DNA from 3 places in the Streptomyces sp. NPDC026246 genome. Region 3 is predicted to be linked to each of the others. Evidence: riboswitches for the same ligand, from Rfam matches in the RefSeq annotation. Region 3 holds a riboswitch; each other region holds the start of a gene.
The links. A riboswitch is a leader RNA that binds a small molecule or an ion and turns the genes downstream of it on or off. The one in region 3 is predicted to bind cobalamin.
Positions count from the first base shown of each region.

Region 1: linked by a shared signal. The riboswitch ahead of ACZ4M5_RS11000 (ribonucleoside-diphosphate reductase subunit alpha) and the one ahead of cobN (cobaltochelatase subunit CobN) in region 3 are both predicted to bind cobalamin.
Region 2: linked by a shared signal. The riboswitch ahead of ACZ4M5_RS32900 (cobalamin biosynthesis protein) and the one ahead of cobN (cobaltochelatase subunit CobN) in region 3 are both predicted to bind cobalamin.

Region 1 covers NZ_JBVHPJ010000003.1:614,559-620,178, reverse strand. The annotation lists gene ACZ4M5_RS11015 (GntR family transcriptional regulator) at 1-487, shown strand, start outside; gene ACZ4M5_RS11010 (DUF3311 domain-containing protein) at 619-885, shown strand; gene mctP (monocarboxylate uptake permease MctP) at 882-2,510, shown strand; cobalamin riboswitch at 2,655-2,782, shown strand; gene ACZ4M5_RS11000 (ribonucleoside-diphosphate reductase subunit alpha) at 2,905-5,262, shown strand; gene ACZ4M5_RS10995 (ribonucleotide-diphosphate reductase subunit beta) at 5,262-5,620, shown strand, end outside.
Region 2 covers NZ_JBVHPJ010000020.1:38,343-43,962, reverse strand. The annotation lists gene ACZ4M5_RS32910 (inorganic phosphate transporter) at 1-1,224, shown strand, start outside; gene ACZ4M5_RS32905 (hypothetical protein) at 1,258-1,479, shown strand; cobalamin riboswitch at 1,611-1,748, shown strand; gene ACZ4M5_RS32900 (cobalamin biosynthesis protein) at 1,850-2,803, shown strand; gene ACZ4M5_RS32895 (cobyric acid synthase) at 2,806-4,314, shown strand; gene ACZ4M5_RS32890 (putative cobaltochelatase) at 4,382-5,620, shown strand, end outside.
Region 3 covers NZ_JBVHPJ010000008.1:292,653-298,272, forward strand. The annotation lists gene cobN (cobaltochelatase subunit CobN) at 1-2,585, opposite strand, end outside; cobalamin riboswitch at 2,651-2,785, opposite strand; gene cobG (precorrin-3B synthase) at 2,850-4,139, shown strand; gene ACZ4M5_RS21925 (precorrin-8X methylmutase) at 4,136-4,810, shown strand; gene ACZ4M5_RS21930 (precorrin-2 C(20)-methyltransferase) at 4,807-5,620, shown strand, end outside.

The DNA.
Region 1 (5,620 bases), on a different contig from region 3:
GCAGCTCACCTCGTACACCGAGGACATGCGCGCACAGGGCCTGGAGCCCACGTCGCAGCTGCTGGACATCGGCTACATCACCGCCGACGACCGGCTCGCCGGTCTGCTCGACATCACCCCGGGCGGACGGGTGCTGCGCATCGAGCGGCTGCGCATGGCCAACGGTGAGCCGATGGCCATCGAGACCACCCACCTGAGCGCCAAGCGCTTCCCCGCGCTGCGCCGGTCGCTGGCCAAGTACACCTCCCTCTACACCGCGCTCGCCGAGGTCTACGACGTCCACCTCGCGGAGGCCGAGGAGACCATCGAGACGTCGCTGGCGACCCCGCGCGAGGCCGGACTGCTCGGCACGGACGTCGGCCTGCCCATGCTGATGCTGTCCCGGCACTCCCTGGACCGGGACGGCCAGCCGGTGGAGTGGGTGCGCTCGGTGTACCGCGGCGACCGGTACAAGTTCGTGGCCCGTCTCAAGCGGCCCCAGGACTGACGCGGCGGCTGCCGGATCCCCGGTTTCTTTTGGGTACCGCATTGCGGACGAGGGGTTCCGCTTGCGCCGCACCCTGACCTAGATTGCCTGCGCAATTGCACAGGTGATCACTGAGGGGACGGAGCCGCCTGATGTCGCAAGCCCCAGAATCCAGTAGAGGTCCGGTGGTGACGCCCGTGCGCGTCGTCATCGGCCTCTGCCTCGTCGCACCCTTCGTGGCCATGCTGTGGGTCGGCTCGTACGCGAAGACCGACCCGGCCTTCATCGGGATCCCGTTCTTCTACTGGTACCAGATGGCGTGGGTGCTGATCTCCACCGCGCTGACGATGATCGCCTACAGACTGTGGCAGCGTGACCAGCGTTCCCGCTCGGCAGCGAAGGGCGGTGCGTCGCGGTGAAGGACGGCGTGAACGGCGTCGCACTCGCCGTCTTCATCTTCTTCTTCCTGCTCGTCACGGTCATGGGCTTCCTGGCCGCGCGCTGGCGCAAGGCCGAGAACGAGCACAGCCTGGACGAGTGGGGCCTGGGCGGCCGCTCGTTCGGCACCTGGGTCACCTGGTTCCTGCTCGGCGGCGACCTGTACACGGCCTACACGTTCGTCGCGGTACCCGCGGCGATCTACGCGGCCGGCGCGGCCGGCTTCTTCGCCGTGCCGTACACGATCCTGGTGTACCCGCTGATCTTCACCTTCCTGCCCCGCCTGTGGTCGGTCTCCCACAAGCACGGGTACGTCACGACCTCCGACTTCGTGCGCGGCCGGTTCGGCTCGAAGGGCCTGTCGCTCGCGGTGGCCGTGACCGGCATCCTGGCGACCATGCCGTACATCGCGCTCCAGCTGGTCGGCATCCAGGCCGTGCTGGACGTGATGGGCGTCGGCGGAGGCGAGGACACCAACTGGTTCATCAAGGACCTGCCGCTGCTGATCGCGTTCGGCGTGCTGGCGGCGTACACGTACTCCTCGGGCCTGCGGGCGCCGGCGCTGATCGCGTTCGTGAAGGACACCCTGATCTACCTCGTCATCGCGGTGGCGATCATCTACATCCCGATCAAGCTGGGCGGCTTCGACGAGATCTTCGCCAAGGCCGGCGAGGCGTACAGCCAGACCAACCCGGCCACGGGCGCGCCGCGCGGTGCGCTGACGCCGCCGGAGGCGGGCCAGTGGACGTACGCCACACTGGCGCTGGGCTCCGCGCTGGCGCTGTTCATGTACCCGCACTCGATCACGGCGACGCTGTCCTCGAAGAGCCGTGAGGTGATCCGCCGCAACACCACGATCCTGCCGCTGTACTCGCTGATGCTGGGCCTGCTCGCGCTGCTCGGCTTCATGGCGATCGCGGCCGGCATCAAGGTGCAGAACGGGCAGCTGGCGATCCCGCAGCTGTTCGAGACGATGTTCCCGGACTGGTTCGCCGGTGTGGCGTTCGCGGCGATCGGCATCGGCGCGCTGGTGCCCGCGGCCATCATGTCCATCGCGGCCGCGAACCTGTTCACCCGCAACATCTACAAGGACTTCATCAAGCCGGACGCCACCCCCGCGCAGGAGACCAAGGTCTCCAAGCTGGTCTCGCTGCTGGTGAAGGTGGGCGCGCTGGTCTTCGTCCTCACCATGGACAAGACGGTCGCCATCAACTTCCAGCTGCTGGGCGGCATCTGGATCCTGCAGACCTTCCCGGCCCTGGTCGGCGGCCTGTTCACCCGCTGGTTCCACCGCTGGGCCCTGCTCGCGGGCTGGGCGGTCGGCATGGTCTACGGCACGCTCGCCGCCTACGGCGTGGCCTCCCCGACGCAGAAGCACTTCGGCGGCTCGTCGAAGGAGATCCCCGGCATCGGCGAGATCGGCTACATCGGCCTCACGGCGTTCGTGCTGAACGTCGTCGTGACGGTCGTCCTGACCTTCGTCCTGAGGGCGGTGAAGGCCCCCGACGGCGTCGACGAGACCAGGCCGGAGGACTACACGGCCGACGCGGGCGACCCGGGGGTCCAGGTGGAGCTTCCGCCGGCCACCGCCGGTTCCTCGCACTGAGCAAAAGGGCGCGGCACGCCGCGACCACCGGCAGCGGGCCGTCGTGACCAGGCGTCACGGCGGCCCGCTGTCCTGTGAAGCCGACGCTCTGACCCCATCGCGACACTACATCTGGGGGTGCCACCCGAGCCCGGCACAAGATGTATGCTCATGCTCGCTGTCGCCGCAGGGGAATCCGGTGCGAATCCGGAACTGTCCCGCAACGGTGTACCCCATGCCCCTCTGCGCGCATGGTGGTCAGTCCGAGGACCTGCCGACAGTGCACCCGGCCGCCGGCCGGTGTGCCCTGACGTCCGGGCCTCGTGGAATGGGCCGGTGGACGCGTGACGCCGTTGCGTCCGTGTGCTGCCCCCTGCCCTCGGCGAGGCTCCGTGCCGAGCGAGGGAGAGCCCCCGTGACCATCGCGCCAGCGGGTCCGGTCGCAGCCGCCGAACAGGAGCAGGACGCTCCCGGTGCCGCGCTGCTGCGGACCCTGACCGAACTGACCGCCGACCTTCCCGACGCCGACCCCGGCCGGGTCGCCGCCGCCGCGCTGCGCGGCCGGTCCGCGCAGGCGGACGAGCGGGAGCTGCGGGACCTGGCGACGGAGTCGGCGGCGGGCCTCATCTCGGAGGACCCGGCCTACTCCCGGCTGGCCGCCCGCCTGCTGACCATCGGCATCCGCGAGGAGGCCGCCTCGCAGGGGGTCACGTCCTTCACCGGGTCCGTCGCGGTCGGTCACCGCGAGGGGCTCATCGCCGACCGCACCGCCGCGTTCGCCGAGCTGCACGCGGACCGGCTCGACGCGCTGGTCGACAGCGCCGCCGACGACCGCTTCGGCTACTTCGGCCTGCGCACGCTGTACAGCCGCTACCTGCTGCGGCACCCGATCACCCGCAGGGTGATCGAGACGCCCCAGTACTTCCTGCTGCGCGTGGCGAGCGGCCTCGCCGAGGACGACTCCGCCCGCGCGGTGGACGAGGTCGCGGCGCTCTACGGGCTCATGAGCCGCCTCGACTACCTGCCCTCCTCCCCCACCCTGTTCAACTCCGGCACCCGGCACCCCCAGATGTCGTCCTGCTACCTGCTCGACTCCCCCCAGGACGAGCTGGACTCGATCTACGACCGCTACCACCAGGTCGCACGCCTGTCGAAGCACGCGGGCGGCATCGGCCTGGCCTACTCCCGCATCCGCGCCCGGGGTTCGCTGATCCGCGGCACCAACGGCCACTCCAACGGCATCGTCCCGTTCCTGAAGACCCTCGACGCCTCGGTCGCCGCCGTGAACCAGGGCGGCCGCCGCAAGGGAGCCGCCGCGGTCTACCTGGAGACCTGGCACGCGGACATCGAGGAGTTCCTGGAGCTGCGGGACAACACCGGCGAGGACGCCCGGCGCACCCACAACCTCAACCTGGCGCACTGGATCCCGGACGAGTTCATGCGCCGCGTGAACACCGACGCGCAGTGGTCGCTGTTCTCCCCCTCGGACGTGCCCGAGCTGGTCGACCTGTGGGGCGAGGAGTTCGACACCGCCTACCGCAGGGCGGAGGCCGCGGGACTGGCCAGGAGGACCCTGCCCGCCCGTGAGCTGTACGGCCGCATGATGCGCACCCTCGCGCAGACCGGCAACGGCTGGATGACCTTCAAGGACGCCGCCAACCGCACCGCCAACCAGACGGCCGAGCCCGGCCACGTCGTGCACTCCTCCAACCTCTGCACGGAGATCCTGGAGGTCACCGACGACGGGGAGACGGCGGTCTGCAACCTCGGCTCGGTGAACCTCGGCGCCTTCGTGACCGGCGGGGACATCGACTGGGAGCGCCTGGACGAGACCGTCCGCACCGCGGTCACCTTCCTCGACCGGGTCGTCGACATCAACTTCTACCCGACCGAGCAGGCGGGCCGCTCCAACGCCCGCTGGCGCCCGGTCGGCCTCGGCGCGATGGGCCTGCAGGACGTCTTCTTCCAGCTGCGCCTGCCCTTCGACTCCCCCGAGGCCAAGGCCCTGTCGACCCGGATCGCCGAGCGCATCATGCTCGCCGCGTACGAGGCGTCGGCCGATCTCGCCGAGCGCAGCGGCCCGCTCCCCGCCTGGGAGAAGACCCGCACCGCCCGGGGTGTCCTGCACCCCGACCACTACGACGTGGCCCGGACGTGGCCCGAGCGCTGGGCCGCCCTGCGCGCGCGCATCGCCACGACCGGCCTGCGCAACTCCCTGCTCCTCGCCATCGCGCCCACGGCCACCATCGCCTCGATCGCGGGCGTGTACGAGTGCATCGAGCCGCAGGTGTCCAACCTGTTCAAGCGGGAGACGCTGTCGGGCGAGTTCCTCCAGGTGAACTCCTACCTGGTGGACGAGCTCAAGCGGCTCGGCGTGTGGGACGCCCGCACCCGGGAGGCCCTGCGCGAGGCGAACGGCTCGGTGCAGGACTTCGCCTGGATCCCCGAGGACGTGCGCGACCTCTACCGCACGGCCTGGGAGATCCCGCAGCGCGGCCTGATCGACATGGCGGCGGCCAGGACCCCGTTCCTGGACCAGTCCCAGTCCCTGAACCTGTTCCTGGAGACGCCGACCATCGGCAAGCTCTCCTCGATGTACGCCTACGCCTGGAAGTCCGGGCTGAAGACCACGTACTACCTGCGCTCGCGCCCGGCGACCCGCATCGCCCGCGCCGCCCGCGCCGCCGTCCCCGCCCAGGCCACCGCCGCCCCGGACCCCGAAGCGGTCGCCTGCTCCCTGGAAAACCCCGAGTCCTGCGAGGCCTGCCAGTAATGAGCACCACCCAGAACCTGCTCGACCCCGGCTTCGAGCTGACCCTGCGCCCCATGCGCTACCCGGACTTCTACGAGCGCTACCGGGACGCCATCAAGAACACCTGGACCGTGGAGGAGGTCGACCTCCACTCCGACGTCGCCGACCTCGCCAAGCTCTCCCCCGCGGAGCAGCACCTCATCGGCCGGCTGGTGGCCTTCTTCGCGACCGGCGACTCGATCGTCGCGAACAACCTGGTGCTGACGCTGTACAAGCACATCAACTCCCCCGAGGCGCGGCTCTACTTGAGCCGTCAGCTGTTCGAGGAGGCCGTGCACGTCCAGTTCTATCTGACGCTGCTCGACACGTACCTGCCCGA
Region 2 (5,620 bases), on a different contig from region 3:
GCGATTGTGGTGGTAACCGCACTCGCGTTCGATTTCACGAACGGTTTCCACGACACCGCGAACGCGATGGCCACGACCATTTCCACGGGCGCCATGAAGCCCAAGGTCGCGGTCGCCATGTCCGCCGTCCTCAACCTGGTCGGCGCCTTCCTCTCCGTGGAAGTCGCCAACACGATCTCCAAAGGCCTCGTCGACGAGGCCGGCATCCGGCCCGAGGTCATCTTCGCCGCCCTGGTCGGCGCGATCCTCTGGAACCTGCTCACGTGGCTGGTCGGCCTGCCGTCCAGTTCCTCGCACGCCCTGATGGGCGGCCTGATCGGCGCCACGATCGCCTCGGCGGGCGCCGGCGCGGTGCACGGCGACGTGCTGGTCACCAAGGTGCTGCTCCCGGCGATCGCCGCGCCGCTGGTCGCGGGCATCGCGGCGATGCTCGGCGCGCGGCTGACCTACAGGCTGGGCAAGCGGGCCGAGGACACGGAGTCCGCCAAGAAGGGCTACCGGGCCGGCCAGATCGCCTCGGCGGGACTGGTCTCCCTGGCGCACGGCACCAACGACGCGCAGAAGACGATGGGCATCATCACCCTCGCCCTGGTCGCCGGCGGCACCCTCGCCCCGGACTCCGACCCGCCCACCTGGGTCATCCTCTCCGCGGGCGTCGCGATCGCGCTCGGCACCTACCTGGGCGGCTGGCGCATCATCCGCACCATGGGCAAGGGCCTGACCGACCTCCAGCCGCAGCAGGGCTTCGCCGCCCAGACCAGCGCGGCCACGGTCATCCTGGCCTCCTCGCACCTCGGCTTCTCCCTGTCCACCACGCACTCCGTCTCCGGCGCCGTGATGGGCGCGGGCCTCGGCCGCAAGGGCGGCGTGGTCCGCTGGTCGACGGCGACGCGGATGTTCGTCGCCTGGGGCCTGACGCTGCCGGCCGCCGCCCTGGTGGGCGCGCTCGCCGAGTACGTCACGGGCCTCGGTGACTGGGGCACCGCCGTGGTGGCCGTCTTCCTGGTCGCCTCCAGCGCGGTCATCTGGAAGATCTCGCGGCGCGAGGTCGTCGACCACACCAACGTCAACGACACCGCGGAGGCGGAGCCGGCCGGCGTGGTGACCACGGCGATGGCCGCGGTGACGCCGCCGCCCGTCGGCCACGTCGCCGAGGAGCCGGTCCCGGCGTTCCCGGCGCAGGCCACCTCCGAGCGGGCCCCCTCCACGACCACCCCGGTCTGATCCTGCCACCGGTAACAAGGAAGAGTCACTGAGATGAAGATCGACTGGGCGGCCCTCGGTTCCGTCTTCGGCGTCAGCCTCGTGGTCACCGTGGCCCTGGTGGGCCTGTTCACCCTCGGCATCACCGGCCTGTCCCGCCGCGAGCGGGCGGCCGCCGAGGGCGGCTCCGCGGGCCTCGCCGTCACCGGCGCCTACGCCTGCTTCGCCGCGTGCGCGGCGGCCGTGGGCTACGGCATCTACCTGATCATGGCCTGACGGCCGCACATCACGAGCGCGTCCAGCCGGGCGGCACGGGACCTCGGGTCCCGTGCCGCCCGGCACGTGTGTGACCGGGGGGATGTGGGCTTCTGCACACTCTCCCCGCGCAGGTCAACGGCAAGTTGACGGTTGTTCGCGGCCGTGGTGGACTGCCGGGGCCAATACGGCGGCAGGAGAGGAAGCCGGTGCGAGTCCGGCGCGGTCCCGCCACTGTCACCGGGGCGCACGCCCCGGGAGCCAGGAACTCTCACCGCCGGTCTCTTCGAACCAGGGCGTGGACACCCTGAGTGAGGACACATCGCCATGCGCGGCTGCCGACCGAGGCCCCACACCCCGCCTGCGACCTCCCCCACGGCCGGCTGAGCCGATGGGTGCCGGTCGCGTCTTCGCGTACGGCGCCGCCGCCGGCCTGATCGGTGACCTGCTGCTCGGCGATCCCCGCCGGGGGCATCCGGTCGCCGCGTTCGGGCGGGCCGCGGGCGCCGTGGAACGGGTGCTGTGGCGGGACCACCGCGGGTGGGGCGCGCTGCACACCGCCGTGTGCGCCGGAGGAGCCGTCGCTCTCGGATGCGCCGCCGCACGCGCCGTGCGGGGCTCCGCCGTCGCCTCCGTCGCCCTGACCGGCGCCGCCACCTGGGCCGTGGTCGGGGGGACGTCGCTGGCGCGGGAGGCCTCGGCGATCGGCCGGGCCCTGGAGGCCGGGGACGTGGAGGCCGCCCGGGCCCGGTTGCCGCACCTGTGCGGACGGGATCCGCAGGCCCTCGACGCCGACGGCATCGCCCGGGCCGTGGTCGAGTCCGTCGCCGAGAACACCTCCGACGCGGTGGTGGGGGCCCTGGTCTGGGGAGCCGCCGGCGGAGTTCCGGGGCTGCTCGGGTTCCGGGCCGTGAACACCCTGGACGCCATGGTCGGGCACAAGTCGGCCCGCCACCGGCGCTACGGCTGGGCCTCGGCCCGGCTGGACGACGTCGCGGGGTGGCCGGGCGCCCGCCTGACCGCCGCGCTCGCGGCCCTGGCCGGCCCGGATCCGCGCGGGGCCGTACGGGCCTGGCGGGCGGACGCCGGGCTGCATCCGAGCCCCAACGCCGGTCCGGTGGAGGCCTCGTTCGCCGGGGCGCTCGGCGTGCGGCTCGGCGGGACGCTGTCGTACGGCGGGCGGGTGGAGCACCGGCCCGTGCTGAACTCCGGGGGGCGTGCCGTCGTCACGGACGACGTGGAACGGGCCGTGCGGCTGTCGCGGCGGGTGAGCTGGCTGGCGCTCGGGGTGTGCGCCGGTGCCCGGCTGCTGACCGGTGCGCGACGGAAGAACAAGGGGAGATGAGCATGCGCGGTGGGCTTCTCGTGGCCGGCACCACCTCCGACGCGGGCAAGAGCGTCGTGACGGCGGGCATCTGCCGGTGGCTGGTGCGCCAGGGCGTGAAGGTCGCGCCCTTCAAGGCGCAGAACATGTCGCTCAACTCCTTCGTGACGAGGGAGGGCGCGGAGATCGGCCGGGCCCAGGCCATGCAGGCGCAGGCCTGCCGGGTCGAGCCGGCCGCGCTGATGAACCCGGTGCTGCTCAAGCCCGGGGGTGAGCAGAGCAGCCAGGTCGTGCTGCTGGGCAAGCCGGTCGGGGAGATGAGCGCGCGCGGCTACCACGGCGGGCGGCAACAGCGGCTGCTCGGGACGGTGCTGGACTGCCTGGAGCAGTTGCGGGGCACGTATGACGCGGTGATCTGCGAGGGGGCCGGGTCGCCCGCCGAGATCAACCTGCGGCGGACCGACATCGTCAACATGGGCATCGCGCGGAACGCCGGGCTGCCCGTGCTCGTCGTCGGCGACATCGACCGGGGCGGTGTCTTCGCCTCGTTCTTCGGGACGGTGGCGCTGCTGTCCCCCCAGGACCAGGAGTGCGTCGCCGGGTACCTCGTCAACAAGTTCCGCGGGGACCTCTCCCTGCTGGAACCCGGGCTGGAGATGCTGGAGGGCCTCACCGGGCGGCGGACGTACGGTGTGCTGCCGTTCCGGCACGGGCTGGGCATCGACGAGGAGGACGGGCTGCGGGTCTCGCTGCGCGGGACCGTGCGCGAGTCGGCCGTCGCGCCGCCCGTCGGCGAGGACGTGCTGCGCGTCGCGGTGTGCGCCGTGCCGCTGATGTCCAACTTCACCGACGTCGACGCGCTGGCCGCCGAACCGGGCGTCGTGGTGCGGTTCGTGGACCGGCCGGAGGAGCTGGCCGACGCCGACCTGGTCGTCGTGCCCGGCACCCGCGGGACCGTCCGCGCGCTGGAGTGGCTGCGCGAGCGGGGACTGGCCGAGGCGCTGGCCCGCCGGGCCGCCGAGCAGCGGCCCGTCCTCGGCGTCTGCGGCGGCTTCCAGATCCTCGGCGAGCACATCGAGGACGACGTCGAGAGCCGGCGCGGGAAGGTCGACGGGCTCGGACTGCTGCCCGTGCGGGTGCGGTTCGCGCGCGAGAAGACCCTCACCCGGCCGGCCGGCGAGGCCCTCGGGGAGCACGTCGAGGGCTACGAGATCCACCACGGGGTCGCCGACGTCCAGGGCGGCACGCCGTTCCTGGACGGCTGCCGGGTCGGCCAGACCTGGGGCACGCACTGGCACGGCTCGCTGGAGTCGGACGGTTTCCGCCGGGCGTTCCTGCGCGAGGTCGCCGCCGCCGCGGGCCGGCGTTTCGTGCCGGCCCCGGACACCTCGTTCGCCGCGCTGCGCGAGGAGCAGCTCGACCGGCTCGGCGACCTGATCGAACAGCACGCGGACACCGACGCGTTGTGGCGGCTCATCGAGTCCGGCCCGCCGAAGGGCCTGCCCTTCGTGCCGCCGGGGGCTCCCGCGTGAGCGGCGCGCCCCGGGCCCCGCGGGCCCAACACCCCGAACGCACAGGCACCTTGGAGGGCGACGACCAGTGACCACCCCGTTTCCGTTCACCGCCGTGGTCGGCCAGGACGATCTGCGGCTCGCGCTGCTGCTGAACGCCGTGTCACCGGCGGTCGGCGGCGTGCTGGTGCGCGGCGAGAAGGGCACCGCCAAGTCGACGGCCGTGCGGGCGTTGTCGGCGCTCATGCCGCAGGTCGACGTCGTCCCCGGCTGCCGCTTCTCCTGCGACCCCGCCTCCCCCGACCCCGCGTGCCCGGACGGACCGCACGCGCCGGGGACCGCCGGTGCGCACCGCCCCGCCCGCATGGTCGAACTGCCCGTCGGCGCCTCCGAGGACCGGCTGGTGGGCGCGCTGGACATCGAGCGGGCGCTGTCGGAGGGCGTGAAGGCGTTCGAGCCCGGCCTGCTCGCCGACGCGCACCGCGGGATCCTCTACGTCGACGAGGTCAACCTGCTGCACGACCACCTGGTCGACCTGCTGCTCGACGCGGCGGCGATGGGTGCCTCGTACGTGGAGCGCGAGGGCGTCTCCGTGCGGCACGCGGCCCGGTTCCTGCTGGTGGGCACCATGAACCCCGAAGAGGGCGAGCTGCGGCCGCAGTTGCTCGACCGGTTCGGTCTGACCGTGGAGGTCGCCGCCTCCCGCGACCCCGACCAGCGGGTGGAGGTCGTACGGCGCCGGCTGGCCCACGACGACGACCCGGCCGCCTTCGCCGCGCGCTGGGCCGACGAGGAGGCCGAGGTGCGGGCCCGCATCACCGCCGCCCGGGAGCTGCTGCCGTCGGTGCGGCTGGGCGACGGGGCGCTGCGGCAGATCGCGGCGACCTGTGCGGCCTTCGAGGTGGACGGCATGCGCGCCGACATCGTGATGGCCCGGACGGCGACCGCGCTGGCCGCCTGGGCGGGCCGTACGGACGTGCTGGCCGAGGACGTCCGGCAGGCGGCGCTGCTCGCGCTCCCGCACCGGCGCCGTCGCAACCCCTTCGACGCGCCGGGTCTGGACGAGGACAAACTGGACGAGACCCTGGAGGAGTTCTCCGACGACGACCCGGACCCCGACCCGGACCCCGACCCCGACCCGGGTTCGAACGGACCCGACGGTCCGGACGGCGGCGGCCCGGACGGCGGCGGCCCCGACGGCGGCGGCCCGGACGGCGGGGGCGGTGGCCGGCCCGAGCCCGCGGAGGACGCCCCGCGGCAGGGCGACGGCGCGGCGGACTCCGCCGCGCCCGAAGAGGACGGGCGGCCGCAGCGGCCCGGGGCCGGC
Region 3 (5,620 bases):
ATCGCGCTGGTGCCCCAGAGGGACAGGCCGACGGACGTGGGCCACTCGCCGTTGTCGGTGCGGTAGCGCTCCAGGAGGGAGTCCGCGAGGGCCTGGCCGGTCTCCCACGCGAGGCGGGAGGGGACGGCCTTGGGGTCGACGGAGTAGAAGTTGCGGCCGGTCGGCAGGACGTTGACCAGGCCGCGCAGCGGGGAGCCGGACGGGCCCGCGGGGACGAAGCCGCCGTTCAGGGCGTGCACGGCGTGGTCGATCTCGCCGGTGGTGGCCGACAGGCGGGGGACGACCTCGTCGGCCGCGAACCGCAGGATGGCCGCGACCTGTTCGGCGCGCTCGGCGTCGACTCCGGCCGCCACCACCGCGGGTACGGCGGCCGGGTCCCAGTCCGCGTCCTCCATCGCCTGGACCAGGGCGCGGGCCTGCTCCTCCGCCTGGTCGGCGGTGGTGCGGGTCGCGGCGGACTCGTCCAGGCCGAGGGCCTCGCGCAGACCGGGCAGGGCGGTGGTGCCGCCCCAGATCTGGCGGGCGCGCAGAATGGCCAGGACGAGGTTGACGCGGTCGGCTCCGGCGGGCGGGTTGCCCAGCACGTGCAGGCCGTCGCGGATCTGGGCGTCCTTGACCTCGCACAGCCAGCCGTCGACGTGCAGCAGGAAGTCGTCGAAGCCGTCGTCGTCCGGGCGGTCCTCCAGGCCGAGGTCGTGGTCGAGGCGGGCGGCCTGGATGAGGGTCCAGATCTGGGCGCGGATCGCGGGGAGCTTGGCCGGGTCCATGGCGGAGATCTGGGCGTACTCGTCGAGGAGTTGCTCCAGGCGGGCGATGTCGCCGTAGGAGTCGGCGCGGGCCATGGGCGGCACGAGGTGGTCGACGAGGGTGGCGTGCACGCGGCGCTTGGCCTGGGTGCCCTCGCCCGGGTCGTTGACCAGGAACGGGTAGATCAGCGGGAGGTCGCCGAGGGCCGCGTCGGGGCCGCAGGCGGCGGACAGGCCGGCGTTCTTGCCGGGCAGCCACTCCAGGTTGCCGTGCTTGCCGAGGTGGATCATCGCGTCGGCGCCGAAGCCGCCGTCCTCGGCGCGGGCCGCGATCCAGCGGTAGGCGGCGAGGTAGTGGTGCGAGGGCGGCAGGTCCGGGTCGTGGTAGATGGCGATGGGGTTCTCGCCGAAGCCGCGCGGGGGCTGGATGAGGACGAGCAGGTTCCCGAACCGCAGCGCGGCCAGGACGATGTCGCCCTCGGGGTTGCTGCTGCGGTCGACGAACATCTCGCCGGGCGCCGGGCCCCAGTGCTCCTCGACCGCCGTGCGCAGCTCCTCGGGCAGCGTGGCGAACCAGCGGCGGTAGTCGGCGGCGGGGATGCGCACCGGGTTGCGGGCGAGCTGTTCCTCGGTGAGCCACTCCTGGTCGTGGCCCCCGGCCTCGATGAGCGCGCGGATCAGCTCGTCGCCGTCGCCGGAGACCAGGCCGGGGATGTCGGCGTCGCCGAAGTCGTAGCCCTCCGCCCGCAGCCGGCGCAGCAGCGCGACCGCGCTGGCGGGGGTGTCCAGGCCGACCGCGTTGCCGATGCGGGAGTGCTTGGTCGGGTAGGCGGACAGCACCAGCGCCAGGCGCTTGTCCGCGGCCGGGATGTGCCGCAGCCGGGCGTGGCGTACGGCGATGCCGGCGACGCGGGCCGCGCGCTCCGGGTCGGGCACGTAGGCGGGCAGGCCGTCGGCGTCGATCTCCTTGAAGGAGAACGGGACGGTGATGAGGCGGCCGTCGAACTCGGGGACGGCGATCTGGGTGGCCGCGTCGAGCGGGGAGACGCCCTCGTCGTTCTCCTCCCAGGCGGCGCGCGAGCCGGTCAGGCACAGGGCCTGCAGGATCGGCACGTCCAGGGCGGCGAGCGCGCCCGCGTCCCAGGACTCGTCGTCCCCGCCCGCGGAGGCGGCGGCCGGCTTGGTGCCGCCGGCGGCGAGGACGGTGGTGACGATGGCGTCGGCGGAGCGCAGCGCGTCGACCAGTTCGGGCTCGGGCGCCCGCAGGGACGCCACGTACAGCGGCAGGGCCCGGCCGCCCGCGTCCTCGATCGCCTCGCACAGGGCGCCGACGAACGCGGTGTTGCCGCTCATGTGGTGGGCGCGGTAGTAGAGCACGGCGACGGCCGGACCGTCGGTGGCGCGGGCCTCGCGCTCCAGCGGGCCCCAGGTGGGCGCGGCCGCCGGGGCCTCGAAGCCGTGGCCGGTGAGCAGGACCGTGTCGGACAGGAAGCGGGCGAGCTGCTCCAGGTTGGCCGGGCCGCCGTGCGCGAGGTAGGCGTGCGCCTCGGCGGCGATGCCGACGGGGACCGTGGAGGCGGCCATCAGCTGGGCGTCCGGGGCCTGTTCGCCGGTGAGGACGACCACCGGGCGGCCGTCGGCCAGGAGCAGGTCGAGGCCGTCCTGCCAGGCGCGGACGCCGCCGAGGAGGCGGACGACGACCAGGTCGACGCCGTCGAGGAGGCCGGGCAGGTCCTCCAGGGGCAGCCGGGCGGGGTTGGCGAAGCGGTAGGGCACCGGGCCGTTCGCCGCTCGGGCGCTGAGCAGGTCGGTGTCGGACGTCGACAGCAGGAGGATCATGCGGCGTCGGCCTTCCTCGGGGTGTCCGCGCCCCGGGTGGTGGTGTGGGGTCCCGGCTCCTGCGGAGGGGGGAGCCGGAAGAAGGGAGTTCCTGACTTGCCCGGGTTGTGGCCGGGTTCACAGTGGCGGGACCGCGCCGGATTCACACCGGGCTTCCTCCCCTGGTCGCCGTGGTGGCGGTGGTGACGGACCTGATGATCCGCCGACGAGCATAGTAAGGGGCGGGGGAAAAGGGCAGAGCGTACAGCCGGTGTGATGGTCGGTATGCTCGCCGCCATGTCCACGGCTGCCCCTCGTCCATCGCCCCAGGCCACAGCGGCCTCACGGGCCCGCGGTGACGCATGCCCGGGGACGCTGCGGCTGCACGACGCGGACGACGGGGCGCTGGCCCGGGTCCGGGTGCCCGGCGGGGTGCTCACCGTCGCGCAGGCCGGGGCCCTGGCGGAGGCGGCCGGACGGCTGGGCGACGGGGAGTTGCACCTCACCTCGCGCGGCAACGTGCAGCTGCGGGGCCTGCGGGAGGCGTGCGGCGCGGAGCTGGCCGGGCTGCTGGACGCGGCCGGGCTGCTGCCGTCCCACGCGCACGAGCGGGTGCGCAACGTCGTCGCCTCACCGCTGTCGGGACTGGACGGGCGGGGCCTGCGGGACGTGCGGCCCTGGCTGACGGAGCTGGACGCGGCGCTGTGCGCGAGCGCGTCCGCGACCGCGCTGTCGGGCCGCTTCCTGTTCGCCCTGGACGACGGGCGCGGGGACGTGGCCGGGCTGGGCGCCGACGTGACCGTGCGGGCGGTGCCCGGCGACGGGGCGCTGCTCGCGCCGGGTTCGGGCGACGACGTGCTGTACGTGTCCGGGGACGACGCGGCGCGCGCCGCGCTGCTCGCGGCGGAGGCCTTCGCCGAGGTCGTGCGCGAGAGCGGGGCCCGGGTGTGGCGGGTGGACGAACTGCCCGGCGGGCGGGGCGGGTTGCTGCGTGCGGTCCGCGACCGGCTGGCCGGGGCGGGCATCGGGGTCCGGGACGGGGTCCGGGAGGCCGCCGAGGGCGCGGGGCCGCCGCCGGGGGTCGTCGGGTCCGCCGTGTCCGTGCACGTCCCGCTCGGCCGTCTCACGGCCGCGCAGTGGCGGGAGTTGACGGAGGCCGCCGCCGGGGAGCTGCGGCTCACGCCGTGGCGGGGTGTGGTCGTGCCCACCCCCGGACCGGGCGACGCGGCCGCCGCGCTGTCCCGCCTGGCGGGCACCGGTCTGGTCACCGAGCCCGGCTCGCCCTGGCTGCGCGTGGGCGCGTGCATCGGCCGGCCCGGGTGCGCCAAGTCCCGGGCGGACGTACGGGCCGACGCCGCGCAGACGCTGGCCGCAGCCGGCCGGTCCGCCCTCCCCCTGTACTGGTCGGGCTGCGAACGCCGGTGCGGGCACCCGCCGGACGGCCGGATCGACGTGGTGGCCGCGCCCGGCGGCGGCTACGAGCTGTCCGCCGTCGCCCCCGGCCGGCCGGCGCGCACCGCCTCCCTGGACGACCCGTCCCACCTCGCCACCGCACTGGCGGCGATCACCCCATGAGCCGTATGCCGACGACCGAGAGCAGCGAGAACACCACCGTGACCACGTACGACTACGAGAAGGACGGGGCGGCCATCTACCGCCAGTCCTTCGCCACCATCCGCGCGGAGTCGGACCTCGCGGGACTGCCCGCCGACGTCAGCCAGGTCGCGGTCCGGATGATCCACGCCTGCGGCATGGTCGACCTGGTGCGGGACCTGGCCTACTCGCCTGCGGTGGTGGCCCGGGCCCGGGAGGCGCTGCGCGCCGGGGCGCCGATCCTCTGCGACGTGCAGATGGTGGCCAGCGGGGTGACCCGCAAGCGGCTGCCCGCCGGCAACGAGGTGCTGTGCACCCTGTCCGACCCGTCGGTCCCCGACCTGGCCGCGCGGCTCGGCACGACGCGCAGCGCCGCCGCGATGGAGCTGTGGCGGGACCGGCTGGAGGGCTCGGTCGTCGCCGTGGGCAACGCGCCCACCGCGCTGTTCCGGCTGCTGGAGATGATCGACGCGGGGGCGCCCCGGCCCGCCGCGGTCATCGGTGTCCCGGTCGGGTTCATCGGGGCCGCCGAGTCCAAGGACGCCCTGGCCGCACACCCGTCCGGCCTGGAGCACCTGGTCGTCCGGGGCCGTCGCGGAGGCAGCGCCATCGCCGCCGCCGCGCTCAACGCGATCGCGAGTGAGGAAGAGTGAGCGGGAAGCTGTACGGGGTGGGGCTCGGCCCCGGTGACCCGTCCCTGATGACCGTACGGGCCGTCGAGGTCATCGCCGGGGCGGACGTGATCGCGTATCACAGCGCCCGGCACGGGCGGTCCATCGCCCGCTCGATCGCGGCGAAGCACATCCGGGCCGACCACATCGAGGAGAAGCTGGTCTACCCGGTCACCACCGAGACGACCGACCATCCGGGCGGCTACCAGGGCGCCATGGACGACTTCTACGCGGAGGCGTCCGAGCGGCTCGCGGCCCATCTCGACGCCGGGCGCACGGTCGCGGTCCTCGCGGAGGGCGACCCGCTGTTCTACGGCTCCTACATGCACATGCACAAGCGGCTCGTGGACCGTTACGACACCGAGGTGATCCCCGGTGTCACCTCGGTGTCCGCCGCCGCGGCCCGGCTGGGCACGCCGCTGGCCGAGGGCGAGGAGGTGCTGACGATCCTGCCGGGCACGCTGCCCGAGGACGAGCTGACCGCCCGGCTCGCCGCGACGGACGTGGCGGTCGTGATGAAGCTCGGCCGCACCTTCCCCAAGGTCCGCCGCGCGCTGGAGAGTTCGGGACGGCTGGAGCAGACGCGGTACGTCGAGCGGGCCACCATGGGTGGGGAGCGGCTGGCCGAACTGGCCGACGTCGACCCGGAGTCGGTGCCGTACTTCTCGGTCGCGGTGCTGCCGAGCCAGGTGGACGCCGAGCCCGTCGCGCGGGAGCGGGGCGAGGTCGTGGTGGTGGGCACCGGGCCGGCCGGGCCGCTGTGGCTGACGCCGGAGTCGCGGGGTGCGCTCG